DNA from 3 places in the Colwellia sp. MB3u-55 genome. Region 3 is predicted to be linked to each of the others. Evidence: predicted binding sites of a transcription regulator. Region 3 holds the regulator's gene; each other region holds the start of a gene.
The links. Region 3 encodes FliA, which starts transcription of late flagellar genes. Its sites were predicted from a motif close to CTAAAGNTNNNNNNNNNNNNGCCGATA; they were not measured.

Region 1 (5,390 bases), on a different contig from region 3:
AAGCTTGATTCTTATCGCTTGCAACAAAGAAATTAAGTAGGCTCAATTGATCAATAATATTGGCTCTAATTAGCGTCGAATTTTCGCCAATACCGCCGGTAAATATTAAGGCATCGATTGATGTTAAGCTGGCAGTAAAAGAAGCAATTGACTTTGCAACACGGTAGCAAAATATATCTAATGCTAACTTTGCTCGTGGATTTTTATCCTTTAACCAAGCTTCTTCTATTTCACGACAATCGTTGCTTAACCCCGAAACGCCCAGAAGGCCGCTTTCTTTATGTAACAAATGGCTCACTTGCGCTGTGGTATAACCGAGTTGATTGATTAGGTGAAAAATAATACCCGCATCAACATCGCCGCTACGTGTACCCATCATCAGACCTTCCAGCGGTGTTAAACCTAAGCTAGTATCGACACTCTTACCATTTTTAATCGCTGTAACACTGCAACCATTGCCTAAGTGAGCACTGATAAAATTACTTTCATTAATACTTTTATCGAGGGCTTTAGCCGCTTGTTGTGCAACAAAATAATGGCTTGTACCATGAAAACCATAGCGTCGAATACCATGCTCTTGATAGAGAGCGTAGGGAATACCATAAATATAAGCTTTTTCTGGCATCGTTTGGTGAAAAGCTGTGTCAAAAACGGCAACTTGCGGCACATCAGTAAAAACAGCTTCCGCGGCGTTAATACCCATCAAATTTGCTGGGTTGTGTAATGGGGCAAGCTGAGACAAGTTACTGATGGTGTTTTTTACTTCATCAGTAATTAACGTTGGCATACAATAGTGTTCACCACCATGGACAACGCGGTGGCCTATGGCACATATTTGTAAATTTAATTGTTGTGAAACTAAGCTGTCAACTAAAGCCATTATCGCTGTTCGATGATCAAATGGATGAGGTATAGCCGTGTGCTTTTTTTGTCCCTTAACGTTAATCTTGATGCTCGCTTGTTCGGATAATAAGCGCTCAGCTAGTCCTGATAGTAATGTTTCGCCGTTTTCTGGTTTAATTAAAGAAAATTTTAAGGATGAACTACCGCAATTTAACACTAAAATTAGATTTTTTTTCATGGTTTTATTTAATGCTCATTTATTAGGTGGTTAATTTTTTATTACAATACGTTAATTGAAATGATTATAGACCAAATATAGCGTTAAAATATTAATATGAACTAAGGAAGTTAACTTTAGGTAGACTTCATTAAAACTAGTTACAACTTTGTGCTATCTTTTAAATAACAGTTGTTATAATGTATTGTCTATGAGTATGAGTATGAGTATGAGTGTAGTAGAACTAATTAAGCTAGGTCGAGAGTATATGCGACTTTGGCCGCAGCGAGCAGAGTTAGGCAATTATTTTGCCGAGTATCAAGCTGTTCAAATTTGTCGTTTGGCTTTTCGCTATTTACCGGGTATTGCGTTGTTTTCTTTTATTATGCAACTTTACCTAGGATCGATGACATTATTACCACAGGCGTTAGTTTATAGCTTATTTATTTTAAGTATTCCACTACAAGCACTGTTAATGCTTGGCGTCAAAGCCGATAAATTTTTGCCGCTGGCACTCGCCTCGTGGTACAAAGAAAGTGTTGCTAGAGTCAATGAGGCGGGTGGTTCCATAAAGTTATCACTGCACAAACCACGTTTTATTGATTTAGCTAAACTGCTTAACATCAGTCATCAGTCACAAAATTCTAAATTTTAAACGTTTAACGGTTGAGTTAAACGTTAATTGACCGTATTTTTATAAAGACGTATCAAAAAATCAGCTTGGCAAGTGAAATTATTTCTTGTTTTTAAATCGTTAAGTAAGGCTTCAGTCGTTTTAAAGGCAAAAGGGGTCATTGCTAATAAGTTAATAATATCTTCACCTTCAGCAAATTTCATTTCATAGTTCACTTCTTTTTGTGCAATCAATGTTAAATTTTCAATAGGACTTTTAGTCATATCATGTTGTTGCGCTGTTCGGTATATTAATGCTTTTAGTTCTATTAAATGATTTTTTGCTGGCGTTACTGTGACTAAATAGCCATTAATAGCTAATACCCGAGTGAATTCTTCTTCAAGAATTGGTGCGTAAATAGAGTTGATCCAAGAAAAGTAGTTTTCACTAAAAGGCAACTGTGACAAGGTGGCAACGCTAAATTGACAATCTTTATATTTTTTAGCGGCATTTTTAACCGCATTTTTTGCAATGTCAATACCATAAACACGGTTGGTAGGCCTTACATACTGTTGAGTATAAAAACCTTCACCACAGCCAGCATCAAATACCGGCTTTGTTATATCACCATATTGTTGATATAGAGATTGTAATTCATCAGCGAGCGGCTGATAAAAGCCTTTATCTAGAAACTGACGACGTGCGTTAACCATGGATTTATTATCACCGGGGTCTTTTGAATGTTTATGTTGAACGGGCAATAAGTTTACATAACCTTCTTTTGCTTCATCAAAGCTATGATTGTTCTGACAACGATAGCTTTTGTCAGTTAACACTAATGATTTTTTACAAATGGGGCAAACGTATTGAGCAAGGAGCATAGTATTTACTCAACAGCTACTTAAAAGTAGACCAAATCGGCGCGTGATCTGAAGGTTTTTCAATAGCACGTAGTTCGTAATCAATATCGGCTTCGATACATGTTGCCGCCATCTTGTGCGTTGCCAAAACGACATCTATGCGTAAACCACGATTATCAACAAAACCTTTAGAACGATAGTCAAACCAAGAATAACGTTCCGCTTTTGTTGGATGCAATTCTCTAAACGTATCTTTAAATCCCCAAGCCATTAAAGTTGCAAGCCATTCTCTTTCTTCGGGTTGAAAGCTACACTTGCCGGTCTTTAACCAACGCTTTTGGTTAGGCTCACCAATACCAATATCTAAATCAGCGGGTGAAATATTAATATCTCCGATAATGACAACATGCTCATTTGGGGTATGGTTGTCATTTAAATAGGTCATTAAGTCTTTATAAAATTGACGCTTATAGGGATATTTTGTTTCATGCGCGATGTTATCGCCTTGCGGGAAATAACCGTTTAATACCGTTACTTTTTCACCTTGTTCATTGGTGGTTTCAATCATCACCATACGTTTTTGAGACTCTTCAGTATCGCTAGCAAAGCCCATTTTAACAATGTTGGCTGCTTTTTTACATAACATAGCCACACCATAATGTGCTTTTTGACCATGAAAATAAACGTGATAACCCATAGCTTCAACAGCTTCAACGGGAAAAGCATCATTATGAACTTTGATTTCTTGTAAGCCAATAATATCAGGCTGGTGCTTATCAATGATGGCTTGAAGTTGGTGTAAACGCGCACGAAGGCCGTTAATGTTAAAGCTAATGATTTTCATAAAAGACTCGATATTGATTTTTTCCACATGCTACCAGAAGTTATCAGAGAAGGTTATTATTAATTGCTCGTGAAGTGAATTAGGTACTTATTAACTTCAACTTTTTAATAGACAGGTAAATGTGTAAATAAATAAAAATTAAACTCAACTAAATTAAAGGATTGCCGATATAAGCTTTAGAGAAAATAATAAAGTTGAAGTACATTGCTTACAAAGTCAGTTGACAGTCAAATTCTGGTACACGAATTACAATTAGGTGAACAACTTAATGTAAGTGTGCACAGTGCTCGACGAGCTGACTTTTCACTCTTATTGGCAATGTTAAGTGATGACGTACCTAGCCATAGTCAATTTTCTTTGCCAAAAACTGTCGTTGATACTAAAACGATTAATGATGCAAGCTTACGTAAAACGTTTGACCTTCCTGATAAAGCACCTTTATCGCTAAATGAAAATCACAGCACGGCAATATTTGATCAAGCAGAACTTATTCAGCAGAATAACCTAGCAGAATTACGTTTATCAAATGCTTTGTTGCCTAAACCGCTTGCTTTTCGAGATGATAAAAAGCATATCAGACAAGATGTATTAAATAATACCTCGCTGTATTGCCAGAAAAAATTTAATCAACAAAAGAATAATACGCCGCAAGAAATCGACAGTTCAAGGTTAGCATTTGATACTAAAGGTTGGCTTAATGCCGTGCATAATACTATCGTTAAAGCGCCATTACTTGATGCTATAGCATAAGGTTATTGCATTAGCGTGCTAATAAAATCGTTCGTGTTGAGGTTATTTATGACTAACTTTTTCAGTTTACTGGCCTGAGCATTTTTGAACTTGATTATTAATTGTTGAGTTAACTGGCTGCAGCATTGTCTACATTTTTTATTACTATGACAAAAGCATCGCCGGTTTCTTGTGCAGGAGATATGATTGTTAATTGTCGAATCTAACAAACACAGCATTGCCTAAATTTTTTATTGCTATGACAAAAGCATCGATGGTTTCTTTTGGGAAAAGCTTGATTGTTAATTGTTGAATTTACCGGCCACAACATTGTTTAAATTTTTTATCACTATCGCAAAAGCAAGCTTGGTTTCTTTTTGGCGCTATCAGCGCTTCATTGTTACTGACTTCTCCATCTAAATATCGCCATTGACCCTTTTCCACAACAAAGCGTGATGTTTCCTTCACCAGAAAATACTCACCTTGATATTGGTAGTAAGCCGAAAAGCAAACCGTCGGTAAGTGTTGCCCTTTATTGTCAGCGTTTACAGCATTTTGATCATTAAGCTCGGTATAATCACTGGCAGCATTAATGGTTAGTTTTAACCATTTGGTTTCTTTGGCCCATGCTGATATATCAGCGATTGATTGTAATGCTCTGCTAGCTTGAGCATAAGTCTGATAAATATAATCAGCTGCTTCTGTTGCATAGGCGCTATAGCGAGAGCGCATCAATTGCTCTGGTGATTGTGCACAGGTCTCTTGATTTATTAATAAGCAGCAGCATTGCTGAAAACTAATATTTGAACCACATGGGCATTGCATAAAGTCGACATTATTTTAGAAAAGTAATTGATCTATTTTAGCAGAGCAAAATTTTATTTTCTGTTTTAATAACGGCAAAATCGCTTCAAACTCAATTAATGTAACAATAAAGAAGAATCCGAAAGAGTGACGTAACTTTTTAGTCGTTGCTGGTTTAAACGCTTTTGAGTTTGCTTGGTTAAAATAATGCATTGAGTTTGTCCTTTTTCTGCGAATTGAGTGAGTTGGCTTAATTGTGATTTATCTAAGGTGGCATTACACAAAATAACAGCCGAACAGTGACCTTTTTCTAAAGCATCTTTAATAGTATTTAGTGAGATGTTACGGTGATGAAGATTAACTTTTAAGATTTTTTTAGGGTCTATTTTTCCTTGAACAGACAATTGCTGAAGCGGCTTCTCTTCAGGGTTTATCATCAGGATCCATTTGTTATCTAAATCATGATTTTTGAAAATTTCA
Region 2 (5,390 bases), on a different contig from region 3:
GGCTTTTAACAACGCACCTGTTTTTAGTGAATGTAGTTTTTCTAGTTCAACTAAAGTGATCACTTTATCGGTCGCAGAAATATCAAGTGCTTGTCCACCGCACATGCCTTGGTAACCTGAAGCATTGACTAATTGACGGATTAAGCTAATACGTTTTGATTCAACCGCGGCGCTAAAGTTATGATTAACTAAAATATCAAAGGCAAGCGTCTGTAAACTATCACCCGCTAAAATAGCAGTCGCTTCATCAAACGCTTTATGACAAGTTGGTTGCCCACGACGTAAATCATCATCATCCATCGCAGGTAAGTCATCATGAATTAATGAAAAAGCATGAATACATTCTAATGCTGCCGCAATACCGTCAACGTCAGATAAGTTAAGTCCCAGTGCATCACCGGTAATATAACTTAAATAAGGACGCATGCGTTTACCACCAATTAATAAGCCATATTGCATTGCCGATAGCAATTTTTGATCATTTATTTCATAAGCGGCTAATTTGTTGGCAAGGTATTCATTAATGCGCGTTTGATAAACGTCGAGTTGATATAATTGGGTCACTAATTACTACCCAAACTTTCTGAGTCAACTTCGTTTTCAAAATCTTCAAGTTGAGCTTTACCATTTTTTGTCAGTAAGATTTGAATCTTTTGTTCAGCATTTTTTAACTTTTCTTGACTGGCTTGGCTGAGATTTAAGCCGCGCTCAAAAAGGGTCATTGAATCTTCTAAACTCAACGCTCCTTGTTCTAAATTCTGAACAATAGTTTCAAGTTCTAAGAGTGATTCTTCAAAGCTTAAGTTTTCTATTTTTTTCTTAGCCATCATCGAGGGTTCAGTGATTAAATATCTATGCGCAAATTTATACCAAACGCCTTAATTAATCAATAAACTTCAAATGCTTTTGCCCCTTAATGACTATCATATACTTTCTATTGTGGGTCATTTTACGACTAGAATAGCGCTTATATTTATCATTAACGCGTTGCGCTTAACGATAACTAGATAAATATAAATTGGCTTAGCATAAATATAGCGAATTTAGTTGGCAGTATTAACTGTTTCTGGACTATACGTTGTTAAAGATACAGAACAATTATTTTGTTCAGTCAAGTTAACCTTAAAAATAGGGACTAATTACTTAAGTTATTGACAATATAGACGATAATAAACTTATAGAGCCGTAACCCGTTCATATGCCGTTTTAACTCTGCGCTTTGGATGGTTACGGGTAAATCACGAGCGTGGATAAGAATATAAGTATTCGCGTATCGTAATACCTTAATGTATTATCAAATAATACGACTATCCGTATCATTTTTTTGTGGAGACTTTTTTGTGGATATAGCAACAATATTAGGTGTAGTAGGCGCAATAGGTTTACTCATTATGGCAATGATGTTGTCTGGTGATATCGGTATGTTTATTGACGTTCAGTCAGTTATTATTGTTTTTGGTGGTTCAATATTTGTTGTGTTATCTCAATATAATCTCAGTCAGTTTTTTGGAATTGGGAAAATTATAGTTAAAGCTTTTATGTTCAAAATGGAACAACCTGACGACCTTATTGAAAAATCAGTTGAGATGGCAGATGCGGCCCGAAAAGGTGGTTTCTTGGCATTAGAAGAAGCCGAGATCACCAATGGTTTTATGCAAAAAGGTGTGGATATGTTGGTCGATGGTCACGACGCTGATGTAGTTAGAGGTACTTTACAAAAAGATATTCAATTAACCTCAGAGCGACATGAAACTGGCGTTGGCATGATGATGGCGCTTGCTGATGTTGCGCCTGCAATGGGCATGATAGGGACTTTAATTGGTTTGGTGGCGATGCTATCAAATATGGATGATCCAAAATCTATTGGTCCGGCCATGGCTGTTGCTCTATTAACAACGCTTTATGGTGCGTTCCTTGCTAACGTTATTGCTAGTCCTATTGCTTCAAAATTAAAGCTTAGGTTAGCTGAAGAGAAAATGAATCAAGAACTCATTCTAGATGCTATTTTAGGTATTCAAGATGGTCAAAATCCACGTGTTATCGAGGGGTTGCTTAAAAACTATCTTGCTGAAGGTAAGCGTGTTGTAAATACCACAGAAGAAGAATAACGGGAGTAATTTATGGCTGAAAAATGTAAATGTCCACCTCCCGGACTCCCGGCTTGGATGGGTACTTTTGCTGACTTAATGGCACTATTAATGTGCTTTTTCGTTTTACTTTTATCTTTTTCTGAAATGGATGTTTTGAAATTTAAACAAATCGCGGGTTCAATGAAATTCGCCTTTGGTGTTCAAAATAAGATTGAAGTAAAAGATATTCCCAAAGGCACCAGTATTATCGCGCAAGAGTTCCGCCCAGGTAAACCAGAGCCAACACCTATTCAGGTAATCCAGCAACAAACCATGGAAATGACACAACAGATGTTGGAGTTCCAAGCAGGTGATGAAACCTCTGCAGGTGGTCGACAAGAACAACGAGGTACAGAACGTGGTGGACAATCACAAAGTACTGCAGATGAAATGTCAGCCCAGGCAATGCAAAAGGCTCAAGACGAATTAGAGCAGGCTTCGCAAGAGCAAGTAAATGAATTAGTTAAAAAAATTGCTGATCAATTAGAACAACAAATTCAAGATGGTGCCATAGAGCTTGAATCTCTCGGACAACAAGTAATTATTCGTATTCGTGAAAATGGTTCTTTTCCTTCGGGTTCTGCTTTTTTACAACCACAGTTTCGCCCTATCATTAGAGAAATAGGTGAACTACTCAACACGGTTCCGGGTGAAATTATGGTTTCTGCACACACAGATGATCGCGGTATTAGTTCAGAGTTATTTTCTTCAAATTGGGATTTATCAAGTAAACGAGCTGTCGCTATTGCTCATGAATTAATTAAAGTCCCTGAGTTTGACCAGTCGCGTTTACTGGTTGTTGGTCATGCCGATACAAGACCGGTAGTGCCTAATACTAACGCGCTAAATCGTAGAAGAAACCGACGTGTTGAGATTTCAATTAACCAAGGTAAAGCTAAGGAAACCGAACCTGTTTCTATTATTAAATAATAAATTAAGCTGAGAAATTCAACTGTCGTGATGGAGTTAAGTGATAAACCCCCGTTTATTGCTTAGCGTACATTTTTCAACTTACTCTTCTTTTCAACTTACTCTTCATTTCAATTTCGTGTATAATTCGCGCCATCATTTTTGTCGGCCGATTATGGCCTTTAGTCTAGTTTGATATTTAGGGTCGCTTGTTCATGAAATTCATCGTAAAACTCCAATCTGAAATTGCTGTAAAGAGTCGTCCGGTTCGTAAGCGCTTTACTAAAATTTTAGAATCCAGCATTAAAAATGTTTTACGACGTGTTGATGAGCAAATTACCACTCAGGCAAACTGGGATAATATAGAGGTTAATACTAAAAATAACTGTCCTAAAAATCGTTTGGCAGTAATTGAAACCTTAAAGTGTGTTCCTGGTGTTGCTCATTTTCTTGAAGTCCAACAAGTGTTATACACTGATGTTCATAGCATTTTTGAAAAAACTTTAGTAGCACACCAAAAAACTATTGAGAACAAAACTTTCTGCGTTAGAGTAAAACGTAAAGGAACACATGATTTTAGTTCATTAGAAGTTGAACAATATGTTGGTAGTGGTTTAAAAAAACATGTTGAGTCATCGAAGGTTAAACTGAAAAAACCTGACGTAACTATCTTATTAGAAATTAAGGAACAATATTTATTTATTGTCGCTGAGCGTCACGAAGGCTTAGGCGGATTCCCAATCGCAACACAAGAAGATGTTTTATCGTTAATGTCAGGCGGTTTTGATTCTGGTGTCTCTAGTTTTCAAATGATAAGAAAAGGTACTCGTACTCACTATTGTTTCTTTAATTTAGGTGGCGCTGCTCACGAAGTTGGCGTGAAGCAGATGAGCTACTATTTGTGGAATAAATTCGGTGCCTCACACAAAGTTAAATTCTTTTGCGTTGATTTTGAACCGGTTGTTGCTGAAATTTTAGAAAAAGTAGATAACGGACAAATGGGCGTTATTCTTAAACGTATGATGATGCGTGCTGCTGCTCAAATCGCTAAACGCGCTAAAATTAAAGCATTGGTTACCGGCGAAGCATTAGGTCAAGTATCGAGTCAAACATTAACTAATTTAAACATAATTGACAGAGTAACGGATACGTTAATTATTCGTCCATTAATTGCCTACGATAAACAAGATATTATTGATATTGCTCGTAAAATTGGCACGGAAGATTTTTCTAAAACCATACCTGAATACTGTGGTGTTATCTCTAAACGACCAACAATAAAAGCTATTTTACCAAAGATCGAAGCAGAAGAAGAAAAGTTTGATTTTGATATTTTAGACAAGGTTGTTGAAGAAACCCGTGTTTATGATATACGCGATATAGGCAAAGAAAGTGAAGAAGAAATTCATGCGGTTGATACAGTAGACGATCTTCCTAGCGATTCAATCGTTATTGACATTAGAAGCCCTGATGAAGAAGACGAAAATCCTCTCGAACTTGAAAACGTCAACGTTATTCATATTCCTTTTTATAAGCTACCTAATAAGTTTAGTGAGTTAGAGCAAGATAAAGAATATTTACTGTATTGTGACCAAGGTGTAATGAGTAAGCTACAAACACTATACTTAATTGGTGAAGGTTATAAGAACGTTAAAGTTTATCGTCCTTAATATGACACGTTTACTCGGGTAAGTATTTATCCTCAAGTGCTTTAACAGCTAACCATAGTTGAGTATTTATCGCTGTGGTTAGTTGATGTTTCTCCCCTAAACGGTGAATGTAACCGTTGATATACTCTATTTCGGTACGACGTTTATTAAGCACATCAGCACGCATCGAAGAGGTGTTTTTATTAGTGCTTTTAGCAACATTATGGATTAACTGTCGTAATAAAATCTCACTTAATATTTCGCCTTCCTTCGTCGCTACAGCAACGACCTCACTGATAATATCTTCGGTCATTCTCTGGTAAGCTTTTTGATTCACTTCACCATTTTCAATATCGTTTAGTGCTGAAATAGGGTTGATCACACAGTTAATGGCTAACTTTTTCCACTGCGCTTGTTGAATGTTTTCTTGCCAGCTAAGCTGTTTCAGGCTTTTATTAAGGAGTTCTAATAATTGCTTTTGCTTTATTGAGTGCAGTGTCCCATAAATAATACCCAGATCGCTATGGCCCATGCCGGTATGTTTAATATGATAAGGAGCGACTTTTTTAGCGCCTTGCGTAAGTAACAAAGCCAATAAACATTGTGACGGTTTAAGTCGAGAGTTAATTTCTTCGAGAGTTCCTAAACCATTGTGGGTAAGAATAATAACAGCATTGTCACTGATTAAATGATCAACAGCTTT
Region 3 (5,390 bases):
ATCTCAGTCTTGGTAGAGAACCCTGGAGCAAAAATCAAACTAAAAGCTTCTTTATCTGTCATTCTAGCAGCTGAATCAACATCTAGAACTCCACGAGTAATCGCAATTTCTTTGAGCTTTTCTGCATTCATGCCAGCACCATCATCTTTGATGGTTAATAATATATGATCACCCTCTTGAGAAGCAGAAAGCACCACGACACCTTCTCTTGGTTTACCTAATGCTTCGCGCTTATCGGGCATTTCTATACCGTGATCTACAGAGTTTCGCACCAAATGCACTAATGGATCAGCGAGTGCCTCAACAAGGTTTTTATCCAGATCGGTTTCTTCACCTTTAAGGACTAATTTAATTTCTTTATCTAAACTGCGCGCTAAATCTCGAACAACTCGAGGAAATCGTCCAAAGACTTTTTTGATTGGCTGCATACGGGTTTTCATTACCGCACCTTGCAAATCAGTCGTTACCGCATCAAGATTAGAAACAGCTTTTGTTAAATCTTCATCCTCTTTAGTTAAGCCTAAACTTGATAAGCGATTTCTCACTAAAACAAGCTCACCCACCATATTCATAATTTGATCAAGACGTTTAGTGTCAACTCTAACAGTCGTTTCACCCTGCATTGCTTTAGCAGGTGCTTTTTCTGGTACTGGCGCTTTAGCGACAGGTTTAGCTGCAGGCGCTACAATTGCTGTCTTCGCGGCTGGTGTTTGAGCAACAGGAGTTGGTGTTGGTGCGCTAGGTGCTGGAGTAACCGATAATTTTGGCGCTTGACCTTGACCATGTAATTCGTCTAATAAGGCTTCAAAGTCATCGTCACTTATTTCATCTGATGAACCGCTATTTGATGAAGATGGCTTACTTGAATTATTAGCAGCGACTTCGGGCGAAAAAGCCCCTTGACCGTGAAGTTCATCAAGCAAGGATTCAAATTCGTCATCTGAAATATCATTGCTGTCTGAAGACGTTGCTGTTGCTGCATGTGCTGGCGTTGAAGCTGAGCCACCACCATGGAGTTCGTCAAGAAGCCGTTCAAATTCATCTTCTGACATTTCGTCGCTAGAAGAAAAGCTTTCGCTTTCATGAGTAGCGACTGCTTCAACAGCTACTGGCGCAGGCACTTGATCTTTGCCTTCGGGTTGGCTTAAACGATGCAGTTCTGCAAGTAATTGAGCATCTGCTTTATCAAGTTTTTCGCCGTTTTGAACTTGTACAAACATTTCATTTACAACATCAAGCGCTTGTAAAATAACATCCATTAAGCTGGCACTAACACTACGTTGGTTGGTACGTAACAGATCGAAAATATTTTCCGCGCCATGACATACGTCAACTAAATTATGTAATGCTAAAAAACCAGCCCCACCTTTAACGGTGTGAAATCCTCTAAAAATAGCATTTAATAATTCGGCATTATCAGGGTCGTTTTCAAGTTCTACGAGTTGTTCCGAAAGCGTTTCAAGTATTTCTCCAGCTTCTATTAAAAAATCCTGAAGAATCTCTTCATCTTGCTCAAATGACATCCAGCAACTCCTATTAAAATCCTAAACTTGATAAAAGGTCATCAACATCATCTTGGTCAGCGACAACATCATCACGTTGTGCTGCATTAACGATCGGGCCTTCAACTAAGTTATCACCTACTTTAGGTTTACTTCGTTCTGCATTACTATCTGTCGTAATACCAAAAGCGGTTAGCATACCAATTAAGCTATCCTCTACTTCACGAACTAGATCAATAACTTTACGAATAACTTGTCCGGTTAAATCTTGAAAATCTTGCGCCATCAAAACATCAGTCATTAAATCATGCATACGCACTGATTCTCTATCTGTCGTTTTTAATAATAAATCTATATCAACACATAAACTTTTAAATTCGGTTAATTCCAATTTGTTATGCATTAATTTTTGCCATAACGGATTAACAGCCTTTATTTGCTTTTGTATTGTATCCACAACGGGAAAAATAGATTCTACAGCATCCATGGTTTTATTAGCAGCTTCTTCCGTTCGCGTTATAACGTAATTTAGACGTTCTTGAGCATCGGGGATATCTGCTGTCGCTAAATCATTTAACCTAGAATCTAATTGAAAATTATTTAATGAGTCATGTAGTTGACGAGTCAGCTTGCCTATTTCAACAAACAATTCAGAATTAATTGGATTTTGAATTTCAGCAATTAATTCATCTGCCTTGTCTTGTTGACCACTTTCTAAATATTCGACCAATAGCTTTGCTTCTTCCAAAGAAACATGCACATTTGTATTCGCACTCATGCAAAAACCTCACGTTTAGATTAATTAATTATCTATCTAATTAATGAATTAACCTAAGCGTTGAAATATTTTATCTAGCTTGGCGTTTAACGTCGCTGCGGTAAATGGTTTTACAATATAGCCATTAACACCCGCTTGAGCCGCCATCACAATTTGTTCTTTTTTGGCTTCAGCAGTGATCAGCAAAACTGGGATATGTGATAATTTTGCATCGGCACGGATGGCTTTGAGCAAATCAATACCTTGCATACCTGGCATATTCCAATCAGTTACAACAAAGTCAAAAGAGCCTTCTTTTAACATCGGTAAAGCAGTGCTACCGTCATCTGCTTCTGAAATGTTAGTGAAACCTAAATCTCGTAACAAGTTTTTGACGATACGTCTCATCGTTGAAAAATCATCAACAACAAGAACTTTCATATTTTTATCCAAGGCACCCTCCGGTGAGAACATTTTAAAATTGTAATTATATGTATATTCTACTCAACTTTGCCAAGATTGCATACGTCCTTTTAACCTATGCATCGCTTGACTGTGAATTTGGCTAACACGCGACTCACTTACATCAAGCACTTGACCAATCTCTCGAAGATTTAATTCTTCGTCGTAATATAGTGACAGTACTAGAGCTTCGCGTTCGGGTAAAGTGGAAATGCATGCTGTTAACGATTTTTTAAAAACTATTTTTTCAAAATTATCATAGGGATCGTTATTATTCACATCTTCCATATTCGATATAGCATCTGCCCCCGTACTTAAGTCTTCAATACCAATTATTTTACCAGTACTGACCTCACTTAGAATATGATGGTAGTCATTTAACGAAATATCAAGTTTTTCAGCAACTTCAATATCAGTTACATCACGACCTAAACTTGCTTCAAGCAATTTTATCGCTTCACTGACCATGCGGCTATTTTTATGAACAGAGCGGGGAGTCCAGTCACCACGGCGTATTTCATCAAGCATAGCACCACGGATACGGATACCAGCAAAGGTCTCAAAACTTGCACCTTTGCCGTGATCAAAATTATTAGACGCTTCAAGCAGGCCTATCATGCCTGACTGGATAAGGTCATCAACCTGCACGCTCGCAGGTAACCTTGCTAATAGATGATAAGCGATTCTTTTAACTAAAACTGTATGCTGCGAAATTATAGCAGATTTATCAGTTTGAATACTGTAAGCATTTGATTTTACCACTATCGCTCACTCGCTAAATTATAGGAAAGATAAAGAACTTTCAACAAACTACTCATATCTGATTACTATTGTTATTGATGTTCTAACAATTGTTCAATAAAAAACTCTAAATGACCTGATGCTTCTTTAGGCACTGGCCATTTAATTAAATTACCTGCTAAAGATTTAAAAGCAACCGCTGCAGGCGATTGTGGATAAGCTTCAACAATTGCTTTTTGTTTTCTAACGGAATTTCTTATATTTTCGTCAAATGGAATCACCGCAACGAGTTCAAGTGCAACATCTAAAAATCGATCGGTAACTTTAGAAAGCTTACCAAAGAGTTGCTGTCCTTCTCTTGGTGTTCTCACCATGTTGGCAACAACTTTAAATTTAAATACGCCATGATCTCGACTTAATAATTTCATTAAGGCGTAGCAATCAGTAATAGAGGTAGGTTCATCACAGACCACTAACATTACATCTTGTGAGGCACGGCAAAAGCTTAGTACCATATCGGAAATACCGGCTGCAGTGTCAACAATAAGTACATCAAATTTTGTGTTCATATCACTAAAAGCGCGAATTAAACCCGCATGTTCAGCTGGCGTTAAATCGACCATAGATTGTGAACCTGACGTAGCAGGAATGATATTAATGCCAGCGGGACCTTCAATAATTATATCGTCTAATTCACATTCCCCAGAAAGCACATGTGATAAGTTACGTTTTACCCGCAAACCTAGCATAACATCGACATTAGCCAAGCCTAAATCGGCATCTAAAACTAAAACTCGTTGTCCTAATTGTCCAAGTGCAATAGCGGTATTAAGCGAAACGTTAGTTTTACCTACTCCGCCTTTACCACCAGATACAGCAATAACTTTTACCGGAGCTGAATTTTGCATTTTTCTTAAGCCACTTGCTTGATCATTCATTTATCGTCTTTCTCTACTTTCTTACGAATAGCCATCAATTTAATTTAGTATAACCCTATAATCATTTATTCTGCATATTTTTATAGTCTTAAAATCACATATTTAGAACATGTTATGGAAATACAGCTGTATTAGCACTCATCGGTGCTGTTCGCCAATTTATTGGATTATTAATTTGATTTTTCGCGCTCATTTTATCTGCTAGCGTAACGAGTTTTTCAGCATTTGCAACTTTAATATCTTCAGGAACTCTTTGTCCATCCGTTAAGTAGCCTATCGCTAAACCGTTTTGAATCGAAGTGGAAATTATTTCCCCTATGCTAAGGCTTTCATCAAGTTTAGTATAAATACAGCCTGCTAAAGGTACTTTTTTAAAGCGATCAACATTTTCTTGCATAACTCGTTGCTGAGTATTAGCCGCTAACACTAAATAATTGCGAATTCTGACCCTTGCATTAGAAACTAAAGTGGTTAGGTGTTTAGCTAAACGCATATCACGTTGCCCCATACCTGCAGTATCAATAAGTATTAGTTTCTTTTTGGAGAACTGTTGCAACAATGTATCTAAGGTTTTAGCATCACTGGCAAGCTTTACATCACAACCAATAATTCGCCCGTAAGTAGCTAATTGTTCAAATCCAGCAATACGGTAATTATCTGTTGAGATCATCACCACTTGGTCTGCGCCATGAATCTGAGCAAACCGCGCTGCGAGTTTAGCGACGGTAGTTGTTTTACCTACGCCGGTAGGTCCCACTAATGAAACCACACCACCACGATGAATAATGTCATTATTAGTGGTATTAATTTGTTGGCTGATAAATTTCTTCGCTAATAACCAAGTATCTTGGTCATTTTTTTGTGCTGGTATATAGCCTGCAATTTGATCTGAAACTTGTTCGCTCATACCCAAAGACATTAGTCGATTAACCAACATCGCGCGAGTGGGATCTTTTTGCGCCATATCCTGCCACATTAACCCCGAAATTT

Region 1: H4J66_RS13515 (VC2046/SO_2500 family protein) is a predicted target of FliA. The motif match lies at 3,521-3,547, and genes of this name have one in related genera.
Region 2: pomA (flagellar motor protein PomA) is a predicted target of FliA. The motif match lies at 1,143-1,169, and genes of this name have one in related genera.

Annotation. Positions count from the first base shown of each region.
Region 1 is NZ_JACGUS010000117.1:34,539-39,928, forward strand. It holds gene H4J66_RS13495 (acetate kinase) at 1-1,081, opposite strand, end outside; gene yfbV (terminus macrodomain insulation protein YfbV) at 1,290-1,715, shown strand; gene rlmA (23S rRNA (guanine(745)-N(1))-methyltransferase) at 1,739-2,554, opposite strand; gene xthA (exodeoxyribonuclease III) at 2,571-3,377, opposite strand; gene H4J66_RS13515 (VC2046/SO_2500 family protein) at 3,582-4,127, shown strand; gene H4J66_RS13520 (YchJ family protein) at 4,422-4,931, opposite strand; gene H4J66_RS13525 (hypothetical protein) at 5,027-5,390, opposite strand, start outside.
Region 2 is NZ_JACGUS010000112.1:28,268-33,657, reverse strand. It holds gene ispA ((2E,6E)-farnesyl diphosphate synthase) at 1-564, opposite strand, end outside; gene H4J66_RS09455 (exodeoxyribonuclease VII small subunit) at 564-827, opposite strand; gene pomA (flagellar motor protein PomA) at 1,341-2,108, shown strand; gene H4J66_RS09445 (flagellar motor protein MotB) at 2,121-3,059, shown strand; gene thiI (tRNA uracil 4-sulfurtransferase ThiI) at 3,254-4,708, shown strand; gene H4J66_RS09435 (ketopantoate reductase family protein) at 4,719-5,390, opposite strand, start outside.
Region 3 is NZ_JACGUS010000122.1:161,382-166,771, forward strand. It holds gene H4J66_RS16900 (chemotaxis protein CheA) at 1-1,523, opposite strand, end outside; gene H4J66_RS16905 (protein phosphatase CheZ) at 1,537-2,280, opposite strand; gene cheY (chemotaxis response regulator CheY) at 2,329-2,712, opposite strand; gene H4J66_RS16915 (RNA polymerase sigma factor FliA) at 2,764-3,483, opposite strand; gene H4J66_RS16920 (MinD/ParA family protein) at 3,555-4,400, opposite strand; gene flhF (flagellar biosynthesis protein FlhF) at 4,513-5,390, opposite strand, start outside.